Regions from separate parts of the Aliivibrio friggae genome, predicted to be linked through region 2. Evidence: predicted binding sites of a transcription regulator. Region 2 holds the regulator's gene; each other region holds the start of a gene.
What was found. The regulator CRP, encoded in region 2, controls carbon source genes, mostly activating them, when cyclic AMP is high. The targets are predictions, from matches to a motif close to TGTGANNNNNNTCACA.
Positions count from the first base shown of each region.

Region 1: a site for CRP is predicted at 1,203-1,218, ahead of AC2INI_RS02465 (NupC/NupG family nucleoside CNT transporter). Genes of this name have one in related genera too.
Region 3: a site for CRP is predicted at 779-794, ahead of ectA (diaminobutyrate acetyltransferase). Genes of this name have one in related genera too.
Region 4: a site for CRP is predicted at 1,635-1,650, ahead of deoD (purine-nucleoside phosphorylase). Genes of this name have one in related genera too.

Region 1 is NZ_CM170648.1:533,068-537,817, forward strand. Features, by position in the region: gene prfC (peptide chain release factor 3) at 1-159, shown strand, start outside; gene AC2INI_RS02460 (TatD family hydrolase) at 376-1,152, shown strand; gene AC2INI_RS02465 (NupC/NupG family nucleoside CNT transporter) at 1,352-2,608, shown strand; gene AC2INI_RS02470 (XapX domain-containing protein) at 2,882-3,052, shown strand; gene deoC (deoxyribose-phosphate aldolase) at 3,318-4,094, shown strand; gene deoA (thymidine phosphorylase) at 4,210-4,750, shown strand, end outside.
Region 2 is NZ_CM170648.1:2,601,351-2,606,100, forward strand. Features, by position in the region: gene hslU (ATP-dependent protease ATPase subunit HslU) at 1-726, shown strand, start outside; gene AC2INI_RS11995 (OsmC family protein) at 813-1,214, opposite strand; gene crp (cAMP-activated global transcriptional regulator CRP) at 1,460-2,092, shown strand; gene AC2INI_RS12005 (2-oxoadipate dioxygenase/decarboxylase family protein) at 2,162-2,956, opposite strand; gene astD (succinylglutamate-semialdehyde dehydrogenase) at 2,969-4,426, opposite strand; gene astA (arginine N-succinyltransferase) at 4,439-4,750, opposite strand, start outside.
Region 3 is NZ_CM170649.1:374,496-379,245, forward strand. Features, by position in the region: gene AC2INI_RS15215 (cytochrome b/b6 domain-containing protein) at 1-221, shown strand, start outside; gene AC2INI_RS15220 (MarR family winged helix-turn-helix transcriptional regulator) at 227-652, shown strand; gene ectA (diaminobutyrate acetyltransferase) at 905-1,438, shown strand; gene ectB (diaminobutyrate--2-oxoglutarate transaminase) at 1,464-2,729, shown strand; gene AC2INI_RS15235 (ectoine synthase) at 2,744-3,130, shown strand; gene AC2INI_RS15240 (aspartate kinase) at 3,233-4,660, shown strand; gene AC2INI_RS15245 (LysR family transcriptional regulator) at 4,703-4,750, opposite strand, start outside.
Region 4 is NZ_CM170649.1:972,342-977,091, reverse strand. Features, by position in the region: gene AC2INI_RS17830 (TrkH family potassium uptake protein) at 1-762, opposite strand, end outside; gene AC2INI_RS17825 (potassium channel family protein) at 759-1,421, opposite strand; gene deoD (purine-nucleoside phosphorylase) at 1,758-2,468, shown strand; gene AC2INI_RS17815 (IS1 family transposase) at 2,520-3,989, shown strand; gene AC2INI_RS17810 (sugar-binding transcriptional regulator) at 3,998-4,750, shown strand, end outside.

The sequences.
Region 1 (4,750 bases), 880 kb from region 2:
GATGGTAAAATCATGGACGACTTCCAACGTAAAAACCAAACTAACCTAGCGTTAGATGGTGGCAATAACTTAACGTATATTGCACCGACGATGGTTAATTTGAATTTAGCGTCTGAGCGTTTCCCTGAGGTTCAATTCAGAGCAACTCGCGAACACTAATTAGCTATTTATCAAATAAATGAAACGGAGTCTTAATGGACTCCGTTTTTGTATCTATAGTTTACTTAGTCGCTGTTTTTAGTTTTGAAGTTAGAGGTGAGTTATGTGGAAAATTATTAAACAATGGATTAAAAAATATGATGCATGGTGCGAGTCTCTTGGCTTAACACCTGAAAATAAGCGCAGCTGTGTACCATATAAAAAAGAAGGTGAATAATGTCATTTGAATTTATTGACTCTCATTGTCATTTGGATTTTTCTCCTTTTTCTGAAAATGAACCGTATTATCTTCAAAAAGCTCAAGCGAAAGGCGTCAGCAAATTTATTGTTCCTAGTGTTAATCAATCTAATTGGGCTAACGTTGTCTCCTTATCACGTCAGAATGCATCAATTTATTATGCTTTAGGCATTCATCCTCTCTTTATCTCAAATGATCATCAATCTGAATTGGCCTCATTAAAGCTATTTGTCAACGAACATAGAGATAAGTGTGTTGCTGTTGGTGAGTGCGGCTTAGATTTTTGGGATAAAGAAAGTAATCGAGATATTCAAATTGATGTCTTTAGAGAGCAGTGCCTATTAGCCAAAATCCACCAACTTCCTTTAATTGTTCACAGTCGAAAAAGCCACGATCATGTTTTTAAAATACTGCGAGAAATAAAACCAGAGAAAGGGGGCGTTATCCATGGCTTTAGTGGCAGCTTGCAACAAGCAGAACAATTCATTTCTTTGGGGTTCTTGATTGGTGTTAGCGGAGTGATCACTTATGAGCGTGCAAAAAAAACAAGAGAGGTGATTGCTCAAATACCACTTGAGATGATTTTATTAGAAACTGATTCTCCAGATATGCCAATTAATGGATTTCAAGGGGAGCCCAATTCGCCAGATAAAGTGCTAAGTATCTATGAATACTTGTGTTTGCTTAGAAAAGAATCAAAGCAAACGGTTGCAAAAGCTGTTTATAAAAATACCACCTCTTTGTTTGGGATTTGAGTTATTTGTCATTACTTTAGGTGTAATTGATGAATATTTAGATTTCAATTAGTGATAAGAGTCACAATTATGAGTGAATACATGATGTACGGACGACGAATGTGTGACAACAGCATTACTTTATTGGTGCTTCAGTGAGTATAATCGCCCCCGCTAATTTGAAACACGCCAACAATCAATTTTAGGGAAACTTTTAACTATGAGCCTGTTAATGAGCTTGGTTGGGATTGTAGCACTGCTTGCTTTTGCAGTACTTCTATCTGATAACCGCAAAGCAATCAATCTACGTACTGTCGGTGGCGCTTTTGCCATTCAATTTCTTTTAGGTGCATTCATACTTTATGTACCTGTGGGTCGTGATGTACTTTTAGGTGCATCTGAAGCGGTTGCTAATGTAATAAACTACGGTAACACAGGTATCGAATTCTTATTCGGTGGCCTAGTATCGGGTAAAATGTTTGAATTATTTGGCGGCGGCGGTTTCATCTTCGCACTGCGTGTTCTTCCTGTAATCGTATTCTTTGCATCATTAACTGCGGTACTTTATTACCTTGGTATTATGCAAGTCGTGATTAACTTCCTAGGTGGTGCTCTTCAAAAAGCACTAGGCACTTCTCGTGCGGAATCACTTTCTGCTACTGCGAACATTTTCGTTGGTCAAACAGAAGCACCTCTAGTAGTTCGTCCATTCATTCCAAAAATGACTCAATCTGAATTGTTTGCAGTAATGTGTGGTGGTCTTGCTTCTGTTGCTGGTGGTGTACTTGCTGGTTATGCTTCTATGGGCGTGCCTCTAGAATACCTAATCGCGGCATCATTCATGGCTGCACCTGGTGGTCTTCTATTTGCTAAAATTCTTAAACCAGAAACGGAAACTCCGGTTGATCAATTTGATGCTTTAGAACAAGAAGGCGCAGACAAACCTGCAAACGTAATTGATGCCGCAGCTGCTGGTGCAGCAACAGGTATGCAACTTGCGTTAAACGTAGGTGCAATGCTTCTTGCATTCATCGGTCTAATCGCTCTAATCAACGGTATCCTTGGTGGTGTTGGTGGTTGGTTCGGTATGCCAGACATTACTCTAGAGCTTATTCTTGGTTACATCTTTGCTCCAGTTGCATTCATTATCGGTGTGCCGTGGGAAGAAGCGACAATCGCAGGTTCATTCCTTGGTCAAAAACTGGTAGTTAACGAATTCGTTGCTTACCTAAACTTTGCACCGTACCTAGCTGAAGGCGCTGAAGTAGTTCTTTCTGAGAAAACAAAAGCAATCATTTCATTCGCATTATGTGGTTTTGCTAACCTTTCTTCTGTAGCGATTCTACTTGGTGGTTTAGGTAGCCTTGCTCCTGAACGTCGTCATGATATCGCTAAGATGGGTATGAAAGCTGTTGCTGCTGGTACATTATCAAACTTAATGTCTGCAACAATCGCAGGTCTATTCCTATCTCTATAATCATTATAGAGTAAGTTAGATACCTAAAAACCCGCATTCAATGCGGGTTTTTTTATATCTATAGAAAAGAAAAAATTGTGATGTCTGAATGAATCGTTTTCACACTTTTTAGGTAAAAAGTTTGAGATGCAAACCGATTGCGTTACTCGTTAGAAACATAAGCAGTAAATTAACTTGGTATAATGTGAGGCATAGTAAAGAGAAACACAGCTAGATTATCAAAAATAAACTATGTTTAATGCATACATATAATGAGAATCTAGAGAGTTAATTATGAATGAAGTTCTATTGTCTATATTTGCAGGTTTGATTGTTGGCGTTGTTTTTTCAGCAATTAAATTACCTATTCCAGCACCACCTGTTTTATCAGGAGTGATGGGGATTGTCGGTGTTTACGCCGGTGCAGTCGGTTATCAATGGATAATTGAACGTTTCTTTTCATAATCTCTGTGTCTTTATATGGAAACATGGTTTCACTAGTGACACTAGAGAAGTATTGGTAAAATGAACCATGTTTCAACGGCGTCTCATGATGAGATGTTAGAGCGGTACTCATTCATACTATTGAAGTAAGTACTGGCGGCAAAATGGATATTGATTGGGCGTTATGCGCTCAAGTCTTCAGGGAATCAAGTCCGCTCATTTGCTGTTGAACTTAATATATGAACAGCAAAACTATCAAAGAATTTATTCTATTTTGGAGATAACAATGAGCGATTTAAAAGCAGCGGCACTACGTGCATTAAAATTAATGGATCTAACGACGCTTAACGATAACGATACAGATGAAGCGGTAATCGCATTATGTAAGAATGCGAAAACAGCAGTAGGTAATACAGCAGCTGTTTGTATTTACCCGCGCTTCGTACCTATCGCTAAGAAAACGCTGCGCGAGCAAGGCACACCAGAAGTACGCATTGCAACGGTAACTAACTTCCCACACGGTAATGACGATATTGCTATCGCTGTTGCTGAAACTAAAGCCGCTGTTGCTTACGGTGCTGATGAAGTTGATGTGGTATTCCCATACCGTGCATTGATTGCTGGTGACGAAACAGTAGGTTTTGAACTGGTTAAACAGTGTAAAGAAGCGTGTGGTGATGTTCTGCTTAAAGTAATCATCGAAACGGGTGAGCTAAAAGAAGAAGCATTGATCAAAAAAGCGTCTCAAATCTGTATTGAAGCAGGCGCTAACTTCATTAAAACATCAACAGGTAAAGTGCCAGTTAACGCAACACCTGAATATGCACGCATGATGCTAGAAGTAATTCGTGATATGGGCGTAGCTAAAACAGTTGGCTTTAAGCCTGCTGGCGGCGTTCGTACTGCTGAAGATGCACAAGCATACCTAGCAATGGCTGATGATATTTTAGGTGGCGATTGGGCTGATAACATGCACTACCGTTTTGGTGCTTCAAGCCTACTGACTAATCTTTTAAATACATTAGAAGTAACAGAAGAAACAGCTGACCCATCAGCTTACTAGTTTCTCGTTACTTGATTTATAGCTAAAAAATAAATCGACTTAGGTGAGGCATTACCGTCTCACCTACCTCAACCCTACCTATATAAATTACCCAACCAAGATTGGGGAGGCACTAATGTATCTACCACAAGAGATTATTCGCAGAAAACGTGACAATAAAGTACTAACAACAGAAGAAATTAACTTCTTTATTCAAGGGGTTGCAAAGAATACCGTGTCTGAAGGTCAAATTGCAGCTTTTGCAATGGCGGTCTACTTTAATGAAATGACAATGCCAGAACGTATCGCATTAACGTGTGCAATGCGTGATTCAGGCATGGTGATTGATTGGAGTCACATGAACTTTGACGGACCTATTGTTGATAAACATTCAACAGGTGGCGTTGGTGACGTGACTTCATTGATGCTTGGCCCTATGGTGGCTGCGTGTGGTGGCTATGTTCCAATGATCTCTGGCCGTGGTTTAGGTCACACTGGCGGTACTCTGGATAAACTTGAATCTATTGCTGGTTACAACATTATGCCAAGCAATGAGATTTTTGGAAAAGTAACTAAAGAAGCTGGTGTGGCGATTATTGGCCAAACAGGTGATTTAGCTCCTGCTGATAAACGTGTGTATGCCACTCGTGATGTAACAGCAACTGTTGATAATATTT
Region 2 (4,750 bases):
CAGAATCTTTCTGGCGGCGACACCACTAAAAAGCGCAAAATGAAGATTAAAGATGCGCTTAAAGCACTGACTGAAGAAGAAGGTGTGAAGCTGGTTAATCCTGAAGAGCTAAAAGAACAAGCCATCTTCAATGTTGAAAACCATGGCATTGTCTTTATCGATGAAATTGATAAGATCTGTAAAGGCTCAAACTCTCAGTCTGGTGATGTTTCCCGTGAAGGTGTACAACGTGATTTACTTCCGTTAGTTGAAGGTAGCACAGTAAGTACTAAACACGGCATGGTAAAAACAGACCACATGCTATTTATCACATCGGGTGCTTTCCAAATGGCAAAACCATCTGATTTAATCCCAGAACTACAAGGTCGTTTACCGATCCGAGTTGAGCTTGAAGCACTTACAGCTAATGACTTTAAACGTATTCTAACAGAGCCAAATGCATCGTTAACAGAGCAATACATTGCTTTATTGGCGACAGAGAATGTGAATGTTGAATTTACTGAAGATGGGATTAGCCGTATTGCTGAATCTGCATTCCAAGTGAACGAAAGCACAGAAAATATTGGTGCTCGTCGTCTGCATACCGTGATGGAGCGTCTGATGGAAGAGATCTCTTATGACGCATCAGAAAAAGACGGTGAAAGCCTTGTGGTTGATGCAGATTATGTCACTTTGCGTTTAGGTAAATTAGTTGCAGATGAAGATTTAAGCCGCTTTATCCTGTAATAAATAATTATCACACCAAAAATAAAGCCTTACTCTATAAAATGAGTAAGGCTTTTTCTTGATTGTCATTTAATCAAAAATAGCGATTAAGCTAAAATCTCCCAAGAATGTGTCATTTCAATGCCTTCCCCCAGCATTAGACACACAGAACAATATTTTTGTAATGAATCCGCAGTCACCTTCTCAACAACTGCCTTATCAAGATCATGACCTGATACTTCGAAGTGAATATTTACATGAGTAAATATTTTTGGTGCCGTTGCTCTGCGCTCACTTGATACTTTTGCGATGCAAGCTGTGACTGCTTGATCTGCTGATTTCAAACCATCAACAACATCAACTGAACTGCAGCCACCCGCAGCCATTAGCACTAATTCCATTGGGCTTGGTGCCTTTTCTCCACCATTACCATCCATTACAACAGAGTGACCAGATTGAGATTGACCTAAGAAAGTAAATCCATCAATCCATTTAACTTCAGCGTTCATAAAAGCCTCTTTACTATATAAAAGGAAAACTCGTGATCCATTTCACGAAATTGTGCCCTTGGTCGCACATTTCATACGATCAAAGTCAAGAAATCAACGGCGAAACAGGGTATGATTTTATCAATTATCTCAACGAACATGCAGCCTTGTTCCGATAACCATATTGTATAGGCCAAACTGATATTTGGCTCAGTTATTTTAAAATGGACATCGCCTACTTGGCAAACGCAGAGGAAGTATAAAGTATGGTTCTAGGTAAACCTCAGACAGATCCAACATTAGAGTGGTTCTTATCTCATTGTCACATTCATAAGTATCCTTCAAAAAGTACTTTGATCCACGCTGGTGAAAAAGCTGAGACTCTTTACTACATCGTAAAAGGTTCTGTTGCTGTACTAATTAAAGATGAAGAAGGAAAGGAAATGATCCTTTCTTACCTTAACCAAGGTGACTTCATTGGTGAGCTTGGCTTGTTTGAAGAAGGTCAAGAACGTTCAGCATGGGTTCGTGCAAAAAGTCCTTGTGAAGTTGCTGAGATTTCATTTAAGAAATTCCGTCAACTTATCCAAGTAAACCCAGATATTCTGATGCGTCTTTCTGCTCAAATGGCAACTCGTCTACAAATCACTAGCCAAAAAGTAGGTGATTTAGCATTCCTAGACGTTACAGGCCGTATCGCTCAGACTCTATTGAATCTAGCTAAACAACCAGATGCAATGACTCACCCAGATGGCATGCAAATTAAGATCACTCGTCAAGAGATCGGTCAAATTGTAGGTTGTTCACGTGAAACTGTTGGCCGTATCTTGAAGATGCTTGAAGAGCAAAACTTGATTTCTGCACACGGTAAAACAATTGTAGTTTACGGTACTCGTTAATTTAACGCTACCTTAAACAAATAAAAACGCAGCCCTTGAGCTGCGTTTTTTTATGCCTAAATTTTAGAATTAACTGTCTGTGCTTTCAAAAATCTTATCAGCAGATGCAGCGACAAATCCTGTATATATCTTGCCATTAGGTAGCGAATAACGCTTAGCAAACTCATAAAATCCACCAGGAATTTCAAACTCACCCTCAGTAAAATTCACTTTCACTTTATCCGCCATTGTTGATGACTGCTCTAAGTAAACCTCAGGAGAGCCTTTCACTTCACCACCCACTTCGTTCATTGCAAAACCTGCATCACGTAAGTGTTGGTTCACATCAACCACTTCAGCAAAGGCTTCAAGCTGATTAACGTAAACCGTAAAGTGATTAGCGCCATAACCATGAGCCGCTAACCAAGAAGCGTACTCACTTTCCTTCGCTAATACTTGATAGTCTTCGAAACTTAATGTCCAAGGCCTACCGGAAGAAAGAAAATCACTGGTGGCAAAATAGTGGGCTGGTACTTGTTCAACCAAGCCATGAATAATGTCCTGTATTTCAGGTGATAGCTCTTCTACTAATAATTCACTAATAAAAACGAGTGGTGCATTAGGATCTGGGTGTTCAAAATGCTGCGCTTTCAGTTTTTTAGCTTCAAAGTCATAAGTCTCACACGCTTTATAGCCTATTGCTAAAAATGGTGCAGCAAGAGTCTGTAGTCCAACTTTAGGTAAATTAAACGTACGTAGCGCAATATGATCGTTAATCAGTTCATCGTTATTAGATAGTAATTGATGAACCTTCCCAGCAGATGGGGATAAGCGCGCAATATAATCTTGCCACAATGACGAAAATAAAGAGTTTACATTATTCATGTTTATCGCCTCTTATAGAGTTAAACCCGGAGAGAGTTGAGCTGGAATTTCACACGCATCTCCTTCCATTGATGCCATTGGGTATGCACAATAATCCGCAGCGTAATAAGCACTTGGTTTCATGTTTCCTGATGCACCCGGACCACCAAATGGCGCGTCACCACTTGCTCCAGTCAGTTGACGGTTACGGTTTACAATACCTGCACGAATATGCTCTACAAAATATTCCCACTCACTGTCATCCGTTGAAACAAGGCCTGCCGATAAACCATAACGAGTGTCATTAGCAAGCTCTACGGCTTCTTCTAATGTCTCGTAACGCACCACTTGCAGTAATGGTCCAAAGTATTCTTCATCTGGTAATTCAGCAACCTTAGTCGCATCAATAATACCGGGTGAAACGAAGGCATGACCTAAGCTTTTGGCTTCGAGTAAAGACTCGCCACCCAAGTCTTGTAAACTCTTCTGGGCGTTTAGAATAAATTCTGCCGCTGCGACTGATATTTGCGAGCCCATAAACGGAGCGTTATCAGCAAACGGTTGGTCAACAACGATACTTTTTGCCACTTCAACAAGGCGAACTAACAATTCATCGCCTGCTTTTCCAATAGGAACATATAAGCGACGAGCACATGTACAACGTTGACCCGCACTAATGAATGCCGATTGAATAATGGTGTAAACTGCCGCTTCTTGATCACCAAAATCTTTTGAAATAACCATCGGGTTATTGCCGCCCATTTCTAGAGCCAGCATTTTTCCTGTGTCTCCTGAGAATTGACGATGCAGGATATGTCCAGTATTCGCACTACCGGTAAATAACAGGCCATCAATACCTTTAGCGCCCGCTAACGCTTCACCTGTTGCACGAGCACCTTGTACTAGGTTAATCACACCATTTGGCAAGCCTGCTTGTTGCCATAATTTCATGATCACTTCACTGGTCCATGGCGTCTGCTCTGAAGGTTTTAGCACGACTGTGTTACCGGCAAGCAGTGCTGGAACAATATGACCATTAGGAAGGTGCCCAGGGAAGTTGTACGGCCCAAAGACAGCCATAACACCTAAAGGGCGATGTCTAAGTACAATTTTATTTCCTGCGGCTTCTCGCTCTTTATAGGGCGTTCTTTCATGATAAGCACGAATAGAAATGGCGATCTTACCAACCATCGCACCGGCTTCCGTTTTGGTTTCCCAGAATGGTTTACCGGTTTCTTTAGCAATCACTTCTGCTATTTGATCTGCATTTTCTTTTACTAACTCAGCAAAACGCTCAATGATCACTTGGCGCGCTTCAAAAGGCTGTTTTTTCCACTCAATAAAGGCATGGCGTGCCGCACCAACGGCTGACTCAACCTGTTCTTTGGTTGCGCTGTTCCCTTCCCACACCACTTCACTGTTGTACGGGCTTACTGATTGTATTGTTTCACCATTACCTGAAACCCAATCCCCTGCAATCCAATGTGTCATATCCTTTGTCCTCTATTGAGCTAATAAACGTACGTAATCATCCACTTCTACTTGCAATGCCGTTGCCGCTTCTTGTGTTAAATGAACGGTATCGGTCGCTTTATCATAAGCGGCGGTGGTTGCTGTTGCTCTGAAATTCTCAAACGATGTATTTGCAATTAAATACTGCTGCGAGCTGTTATGCTCAGTGATGATCACTTTAGCTTTAAATGAATTTCGCACTGATTCAATGCTGCGCAAATCACATTCAACCGTCGGCCCTGCATCAAAAATATCGACATAACCTCGACAGCGGAAACCTTCATTTTCTAATAGTCTTAGAGC
Region 3 (4,750 bases), on a different replicon from region 2:
GTTTACTACCGGCATTAGTCATCTTGCACTTAATTGCTATTCTCTTTTATAAACTACGCTCAAAACCACTTGTTTGGGCAATGATCTCTGGCGTACAGAAGAAACTGACAGAAAATCAAGCCTCGTCGAACCTGATGTTTGTATCAAATAGACGTGCATTATTGGTGCTTATTGCCACCGGATTAGTTACCATTGCAATAGTTGTAAGCGCAGGAGTTTAAACACAATGGAAGAATTTGATCGTCAAAGCAGCTTTGGATGGATGATTAACGTTATTGCCAACCAAGCCTCAAAGAATTTCGAAGCAGAATTAAAACAGCACGGTTTAACTGTTGCTCTTTGGCCAACCATGATGTGTTTATGGGAAGAAGAAGGAGTAACTCAACGTGATATTGCTGAAAAATCAAAAGTGGAAAACTCCACAACAACACGAACATTAGATAAATTAGAAAAACTTGGCCTTGTTGAGCGACAAGCAGATCCCAACAGCCGTCGTTCATTTCGTATTTACCTCACAGATGAAGGCCGAGCATTAAAAGAAACACTTTTGCCGATCCCTATGAAGGTGAATAAAGAAGTGCTTAGCTCTCTTGATCTAAAGGAGCAAAAAGAGATGATTCGATTACTGCAGAAAATGGTCGCTGCTGTATAAATTATCTCTAATAAAACACGATAAATAGCCCACTAGAATGGGCTATTTTTTTATAAAAAAAACATGAAATTGATCTATTTCACACAACAAAATACATAGAACTCTAACTAAATAAAAACATAAAAGTGAGATCAATGTCGCATTAAACGGCTAAGAAACACGCTTTTTTTGTGATTAGCTTGCCTTTGCATCTCTAAAAATGCCCATAATAAAAAGGAATTTAATTAGAGTACAAAGGATATGTATTTACATATGACTATTGCAGCGCCCAGAATATTGTGTTCAAGCATGGATATTGAACCCAGCAAAAAATGGACATTTAGAGAACCATCAAGGACAGACGGTGACGATGTTTATGCATTGATCACCGAGTGTCCCCCTCTTGATATCAACTCTTCATACTGTAATTTCCTTCAATCTACACATTTCAGTAAGACCTGCGTTTTAGCAGAGAAAGACGGCAACCTTGCTGGTTTTATCTCTGGTTACCATAAGCCTGATGACCCAAAAACATTATTCATCTGGCAAGTCGCGGTCTCTCCTCGCTACCGAGGTAAAGGTTTAGCTTACTCCATGCTAAATGAGCTTTTACAGCGAAAAAACCTCAAGCACACAGAATTCTTAGAAACGACGATCACCAAAGCCAACGACGCCTCTTGGTCGCTATTTAAAAAGCTGGATGCCGAGCATGGTGACCGAGGTGAAGTGACTACGTTTCTAGACAAAGAAGCTCATTTCAAAGGCAAGCACGATACTGAATATTTGTATCGTATCGCTCTAAAATAAAATAGGAATCATAAACGGACTCATCATGAATATTTTCAAGAAGCAAGAATCAAAAGTACGTTCATACTCAAACAGTTTTCCAGTTATCTTTCAAAAAGCAAAAGGATGTTGGCTAGAAACCGAAAGCGGCGAACGTTACTTAGACTTCCTTGCTGGAGCCGGATCACTCAACTACGGTCACAACAATCCAGTCTTAAAGCAAGCTTTACTTGAATACATCGAAACAGATGGTATTACGCACGGCTTAGACATGCACTCAAGTGCAAAAGCCACTTTCTTGAATGCATTGAATAACTATATTCTTAAACCTAGAAATCTAGATTATAAGGTTCAGTTTACCGGTCCAACCGGAACCAATGCCGTTGAGGCCGCTTTAAAACTGGCACGTAAAGTCACCAATCGAACTAACATTGTCGCCTTCACTAATGGTTTCCACGGGTGTACTGCAGGAGCATTAGCAGCGACAGGTAATCAACACCATCGCCAAGGTGCAGGTTTTAGCTTAAACAACATCACTCGCATTCCTTTTGAAGGTTATGCCGATATCGATGGCCTTAACCTGTTTGAAACCATGCTATCTGATAATTCAAGTGGTTTAGATAAACCTGCTGCTGTGCTTTTAGAAACTGTACAAGGTGAAGGTGGATTAAACGTCGCATCAAATCACTGGTTACAACGTTTAAGCAAGATTTGTAAAGCCAACGATATTCTAATGATTGTTGATGATATCCAAGCTGGCTGTGGTCGTACTGGCACCTTCTTCAGTTTTGAGCCATCAGGTATTAAACCAGATATGGTTACGCTATCTAAATCTATTGGTGGCTACGGCTTACCAATGGCGGTTGTCTTACTAAAACCAGAATTAGATGAATGGAAACCAGGTGAGCATAACGGTACTTTCCGTGGTAACAATCACGCTTTCATTACTGCTGCAAAAGCACTAGAGATTTACTGGTCAAATTCAAATTTTGAAGAGCATATTAAACAGATCTCTCAAAAAGTCAGTGATGTCATTCTTCGTGCCGTAAAACGCTACCCTAAGCTGTTTGTTCAGCAAAAAGGTCGTGGCATGATGATTGGTATTGAGTGTAAAGACGGCATTATCTCAAGTGATATCGCTAAAGATTGTTTTAAGAACGGCATGATCATTGAAACTGCTGGTCCATCTGATGAAGTTGTTAAATTCTTCTGCCCACTGACGATCACAGAGTCAGAGCTAGAAAAAGGCCTAACCATCTTTGAAAACGCAATTGACAATATTGCCGAAAAACACTTCAAAAAAGCATCTTAATCAGGGACGAAACAATGATTGTTAGAACACTAGACGAATGTCGTGATAGCGAACGACGCGTAGCATCAGAAACATGGGAAAGCGTAAGAATGTTGTTGAAGAATGACAACATGGGTTTCTCTTTCCACATTACGACTATTTATGAAAACACAGAAACTCACATTCACTACAAGAACCACTTAGAGTCGGTATATTGTATGAGTGGTGAAGGAGAGATCGAAATTATTGGCGGCGAAACCTACCCAATAAAACCAGGCACTTTGTATATTCTTGATAAGCATGACGAACACTTCTTACGTGCTTATAAAGACAAAGAAATGGTCATGGCGTGTGTCTTCAATCCACCGATCACTGGTGCTGAAGTTCACGATAAAAACGGCGTTTACCCTATCTTAGATTAAACACTAAATCCCCTTAGTATTTATTTAGGATGGTATAAATATCAACTTGGATCCATAAAGATCCAAGTTGATACTCTCTTTAAAGTCAAAAAGGACTTCTTCATGACTTATACCGTAGAAAAAATCGGCGGTACTTCTATGACTGCGTTTGACGCCGTTTTAGACAACATCTTTCTTCGCCCTCAAAATCCATATAACCGTGTTTTTGTTGTATCTGCCTATGGCGGCATTACCGATTCATTACTTGAATGTAAGAAAACAGGCAAACCAGGTGTTTATAAGCTTATCGCTAAACGTGATGATAGCTGGGATGAAGCATTAGAGTATGTGAAAAATCGTATGCTATTAACCAATGAACATCTATTTATTGACCCTTTGAACCGATTAAGAGCTGATAAATTCATTTGCTCACGAATTGATGAAGCTAAAACGTGTATTTCTAATATTCTTGAAACCTGTCAATACGGTCAGTTTTCATTACGTCGTTATTTACCTCAAGTTCGTGAATTTCTATCTTCTATTGGTGAAGCGCACAGCGCCTTTAACACGGCATTAAAGCTAAAAACCGTTGGAATTAACGCGAAGTTCGTCGATCTCTCTGGTTGGGACAACCAAACTCCGAGAACATTAGATGAAACCATCACTGATGTATTTAAAGATATAGATGTCACCACAGAGCTGCCAATTGTTACTGGCTATGCCTATTGCAAAGAAGGCTTAATGGGCACATACGATCGTGGTTACAGTGAAATGACCTTTAGCCGCATCGCCTCACTTACTCATGCTGATTTGGCGATTATCCATAAAGAATATCACTTAAGCTCAGCTGATCCGCGTGTTGTAGGCACAGATAAAGTATTCCCAATTGGACGCACCAATTACGATGTTGCTGATCAATTAGCAAGCTTAGGAATGGAAGCTATTCACCCTAATGCAGCGGCAGGGCTTCGTGAGAGCGACATTGAAATTCAGATTAAAAATACGTTTGAGCCAGAGCACAAAGGCACATTGATCTCATCAGATTACCAACCAGAAACCAACAAAATCGAAATCATTGCAGGTAAAGAAAAAGTGTTTGCCTTACATCTGTTTGATCAAGCAATGGTCGGCCAAGTGGATAATGTCGGTTATGAGTTAATGGAAATTATCTCAGACGCACAAGTTAGTTTAATTGGTAAAGAAATGAATGCAAATTCAATTACTTATTATCTTGGCGGTAGCACTGAAAACCTGAATAAGTTGTTATACAAAGCAGAAAAACGCTATCCAAACGCCTCTATTAAAGGTCGTATGGTGGCATTAATTTCGGTGATTGGTTCTCAGATTGATACCAACAAAGCATTAGCAAAAGGGGTTTTATCATTGATGAATAATGACGTCACCCCTGTAGCTCTACACGCTTCTATGCGTAACGTAAACGTGCAATTTGTAGTAAGCGATCAAGACTATCAAAACGCTATTCGAGCACTACACCACGAGTTTTGTGAAGATATAGCCACCACACAAATAAAAACCGAACAAGTCGCTTAAATTCCGTTTTACAGTGTAAATAAACCCTCAACCGCTAGCTCATTAATGATGAGCGGGCGGTTTTTTTTGGCTAATCGCTTGTAAAGAGGA
Region 4 (4,750 bases), on a different replicon from region 2:
AAATAAGGTACCAATAATTAATAGTGTTGGCGTTGCAATAACCATTATTTTTGTATGCAATTGGAGACGACTAAACCCTTTTGAGCTGTTTTTAACTAAATCGACGATAACGGTAAAACCTAAACCACCACCAATAAACAAACACGATAAAGTAAAAATAACCAACGGATCCCCCACATAACCCATTAAGCTATCTGAGAATAAAGAGAACCCAGCGTTATTAAATGCCGAGATAGAGTGGAACGCGGCATAGAATAAGCCTTTTGCTAAACCAAGATCAGGAACCCAACGAAAAGAGAGAATAATCATACCTATCAGCTCTGCGACTAAAGCAAAGCAGATAATACTTTTTATCAACTTACGTAGGTTCACTTTCTTTTCTTGACCTAACGCTTCTTTTGCCAATGCTTGTTGACGCAAACTTAAACGCAAACCAAATACATAAAGTAAAACCGCAGACAAGGTCATTTGTCCAAGGCCGCCTATTTGCATCAGAAACATTAAAACGATTTTTCCGCTTATCGTAAAGTGAGAGCCGGTATCGACCACACCAAGCCCTGTTACACTGATTGCCGAGGTCGCTGTAAATAATGCATCCATGAAACTCAAGCCAGAAACAGAGAATACTGGCAGAGTAAGCAGCAATGCAGAAGGTAAAAGAATAGCCAAAAATGAGAAAAGGATGATCCTTGGTTCAGACCACTCTTTTGCTTTTTGGTTATTCTTTAATGGAAACAATCCACGCTTTGGTAAGTAATTCATAATGTTTTAATTTTTTGCGCCAATTTTTCTTCTGGCCCAACAATAATAAGAATATCTCCGATTTCAAGCTCTTTACTGTGCTCCGGTGCGGTCATGATTTCAGGACCACGTTTAATCGCAAGTATTTTCACCTCAGACATTTTGCAAAAATCTAGCTGTCCTAATGATTTCCCCATATTATCACCACCAATCACGATCTCGGTTATTGCTAACCCACTCCCCAACAAATGAAAATCAAATACGCGTCTATCTAACATTTTTCTTGCCACGCGGATCCCCATGTCTCTTTCTGGGAGGATAATATGGTCAGCCCCTATTTTTGTCAGAATTTTAGCATGAAACTTATCGTTCGCTTTTACCCAAACCGTCTTAACACCTGCCTCTTTAAGCACTAGTGTCGTTAAAATACTCGCATTAATATCAGAGCCAATCGCGACCATCACCATATCGTACTCATCGAGTTTCAATTCAGAAATCGTCTCTTCATTAGCACAATTAGCAACGATTGCTGTGGATACAAAATCAGTGGCCTTTTTAACTCGCTCTTCATTTATATCAATAGCCAGCACTTGTGAACCGTATTGGTGTAATTCTTCACATACCGTTAGCCCAAAACGACCTAACCCAATCACTGCATATTGTTTATTTTTTGCTTTCATCCAATTCACTCACTTTTATAATCACGAGATAAGAGAAGTTTCGTTTTTGCATCATCCTCTTAGATAATCCTAAGTTCAATCTAATTGAGGTTCTTGATTAAAGAAACTCCATGACTGTATTAAAGCTAAGACACGCAAAAGGTTGCGATTGCTCCTTTACTTTCAACGGATTTAGTTATCAATAGCAAAAATAATGTAAGATCTAAGGTAAAATGTGACCTTAATCTCATGACACCTTAAAATATAGGCATAAAATAGCCACATAACGAACAAGATTGTTCAACATTTTTAGTTACACTGAATTATATTTAACTTTTGAGAACCGGAGACCTTATTATGGCTACCCCACACATTAATGCTCAACTTGGTGATTTCGCAGAAACAGTTCTAATGCCAGGTGATCCACTACGCGCAAAATTCATTGCTGAAAACTTCCTAGAAGATGTTACTCAAGTATGTGATGTGCGTAATATGTTTGGTTACACTGGTACTTACAAAGGTAAAAAAGTATCGGTAATGGGCCACGGCATGGGTATTCCATCTTGTTGTATCTATGTTCATGAGCTAATCGCAGAGTTCGGCGTGAAGAACGTAATTCGTGTTGGTAGCTGTGGCGCAGTGCATGATGACGTTAAATTAATGGACGTTGTTATTGGTATGGGTGCATCAACTGATTCAAAAGTAAACCGTATTCGTTTCAACAACCACGACTTCGCAGCTATCGCTGATTTCGGTCTGTTAGAAACAGCCGTTGCTCAAGCGCGTGAGTTAAACGTACCTGTAAAAGTAGGTAATGTATTCTCTGCTGACCTTTTCTACTCTCCAGAAGCTGATCTGTTCGACAAAATGGAAAAATTAGGCATTCTTGGTGTTGATATGGAAGCGGCAGGCATTTATGGTGTAGCCGCAGATTTAGGTGCAAAAGCCCTAACTATTCTAACGGTTTCAGACCACATCAAACGCGGTGAGAAATTAAGCTCTGAAGATCGTCAAAAATCATTCAACGACATGATGACAGTTGCGCTAGAAACAGCGATTAAACTGTAATTATGTTTGCGCCAGAAAGGTCTGGCGCTATAAATCTATAAGGGGCGTCTAGTGCCGACCGAAAAACTGCCGTTGGCTGCTAAAGGGTTACAACTCAATTTTTGTAAAACATTGGCGTGTGACAATTTTGGTGATAGCGATGAACAACATTATTTAGTTCAACGCACTAACCCTAAGCGACCAGCATTAGTTTGCAGGAAATGTGGTGCTTTTCCTCCCTTAATCAATAACAATGAAGTATTGAATGAACTTGCTCGTCAAGACTCTGTTCAATCTCACTCATTGCCCTCTTGTAATAATTCAGATTGTGACCATTTTGGTCTTGATGTTTTAACACATCGAGAGCTTTATCATGCCTTTGGTTACAGTGGTGATCGTCAACGCTATCGCTGTAAATCATGCGCGTCTACGTTTGTAGATAAGTGGTCTGGTGAGAATCAAAAAAGTCTAATCCAACAAAAGATTTTAGGTTTTTTATTTACTGGTTATTCAGTACGTGAAATTTGCCGTCGTTTACATATAAATCCTAAAACCTTTTACGATCATATCAATCAGATTGCCAATCGCTGCCGTCGTCATATGTCCTTATTTGACACTCGATTACAACACGATAGAACTGAGATCCAGCTGGCTTCAAATGCGACACCTTTACAACCATTAAGTAATAATGGCGTATTTTGGTACACCACTGCAGAAATGAATTCAGGTTACGTAATAGCGCAACACATCAATTATTCAGAATCTCATAAGCCTGGAACTCAGCTTGATCATGACCCTTTTCATGATGATGCTCAATTTTTACCGACTGCTTTTATTGGGGAAGCTAACTCTCAAAGCGCAGTAACCGAACAATCAATTTTTAAGCGTGTTGATGCTAAGTATCAAGAGATCTTAGCTAGAGCAAACGTGGAAGATCCATTAGGTAATTACGTCTCATTAAATTATCCATCAAAAGGGGCATTAATTAGACCACCCTATACTTCTTATGCTCATTTTTTAGAAATTCAACGAGCTTTCTCACACTGTGAATCCATTGAACTGTATATGCCTCAAGAGCCAATGCTGCGTTCGGCTGCAATGTCGGTATTTTTAAATCGCATTAAAGAAAACAGTATTGATCTCTTATATGTCACTCAGGACTCTGCTTTTCCTCTTGAGCAAAGTGGTGAAAAAATTGATATACACCTTGTTGGTTGGTGGCGTGACCGTTGGGCTTTTACAGAACTAAATGGCCTACATAAAGGCATTTGCCATCTTAACGGTGCTGAAAACAATGAAGTCTATTGGTTAAAACGTGCTTCAGCAACAAAGGCTAAAGAGTATCAAGAGCGTTTTTATACCCAATTCACTAGCTTAGTGAATGAACCAAGACGAAAACTACGCCCAGCAAGTTTACTTCCACTACTCGATATTTTCAGAGCGTGGCATAATCTCTGTCATCAAGATAAACTTGGCTCTACGCCAGCACAAAAGCTTGGATTGATTTCTAAACCAATCACTCTTGCCGAATTATTAAGTTAGGAAACGATATGCCTCCATTGCTTTCTCAAGATCAAACTGAAAACACAGATATTCTTACTGAAATTTCTATTCTTTATTATCAAGAAGGAGCGACTCAGGAAGAGATATCGAAAAAATTTGGTTTATCTCGCGCCAAAGTAGGTCGTATGCTTAGAAAAGCACGCGAAGAAGGCATTGTTGAGATTACCGTTAAGTTTCACCCTGTTTACAGTGCTCAGCTTGAACAAAAATTAGTTGAAAAGTTTAATTTGAAACGCGCACTTATTTCATTAGATCAGCCAAATACTGACGAACAACGTAAACAAGTTGCCGCTCTCGTAAGTTCATATTTAAACAATAACTTACAAGAAGATATGGCAGTCGCTGTAGGCCAAGGCCAAAATGTGGCAGCCGTTGCTGATCACGCGGGTATTGTATCTCACCGTAATGCGCGTTTTGTCTCTGCTATTGGGGGCACGCATCGTAGTGGTGATATTATTAATGCCGATCACATTTGCCGTCGCTTAGCCAAAAAATACGGTGGCAGTAGTGAAACTCTGTATGCGCCCGCTTACGTAAATGACCTAAGCTTACGCTCTGCTTTTATGGAACACACTACGATTAAAGAGACATTAAATCAAGCACGTAAAGCCGAATTTGCTTTAGTGGGTATTGGTGATATGGACGAGAACAGCCATATGGTTAAACTAGGCTTCTTTACTCCAAAAGAATTTGTTGAAGCACGCCTTAATGATGGCATTGTCGGTGATATTGGCGGTTTT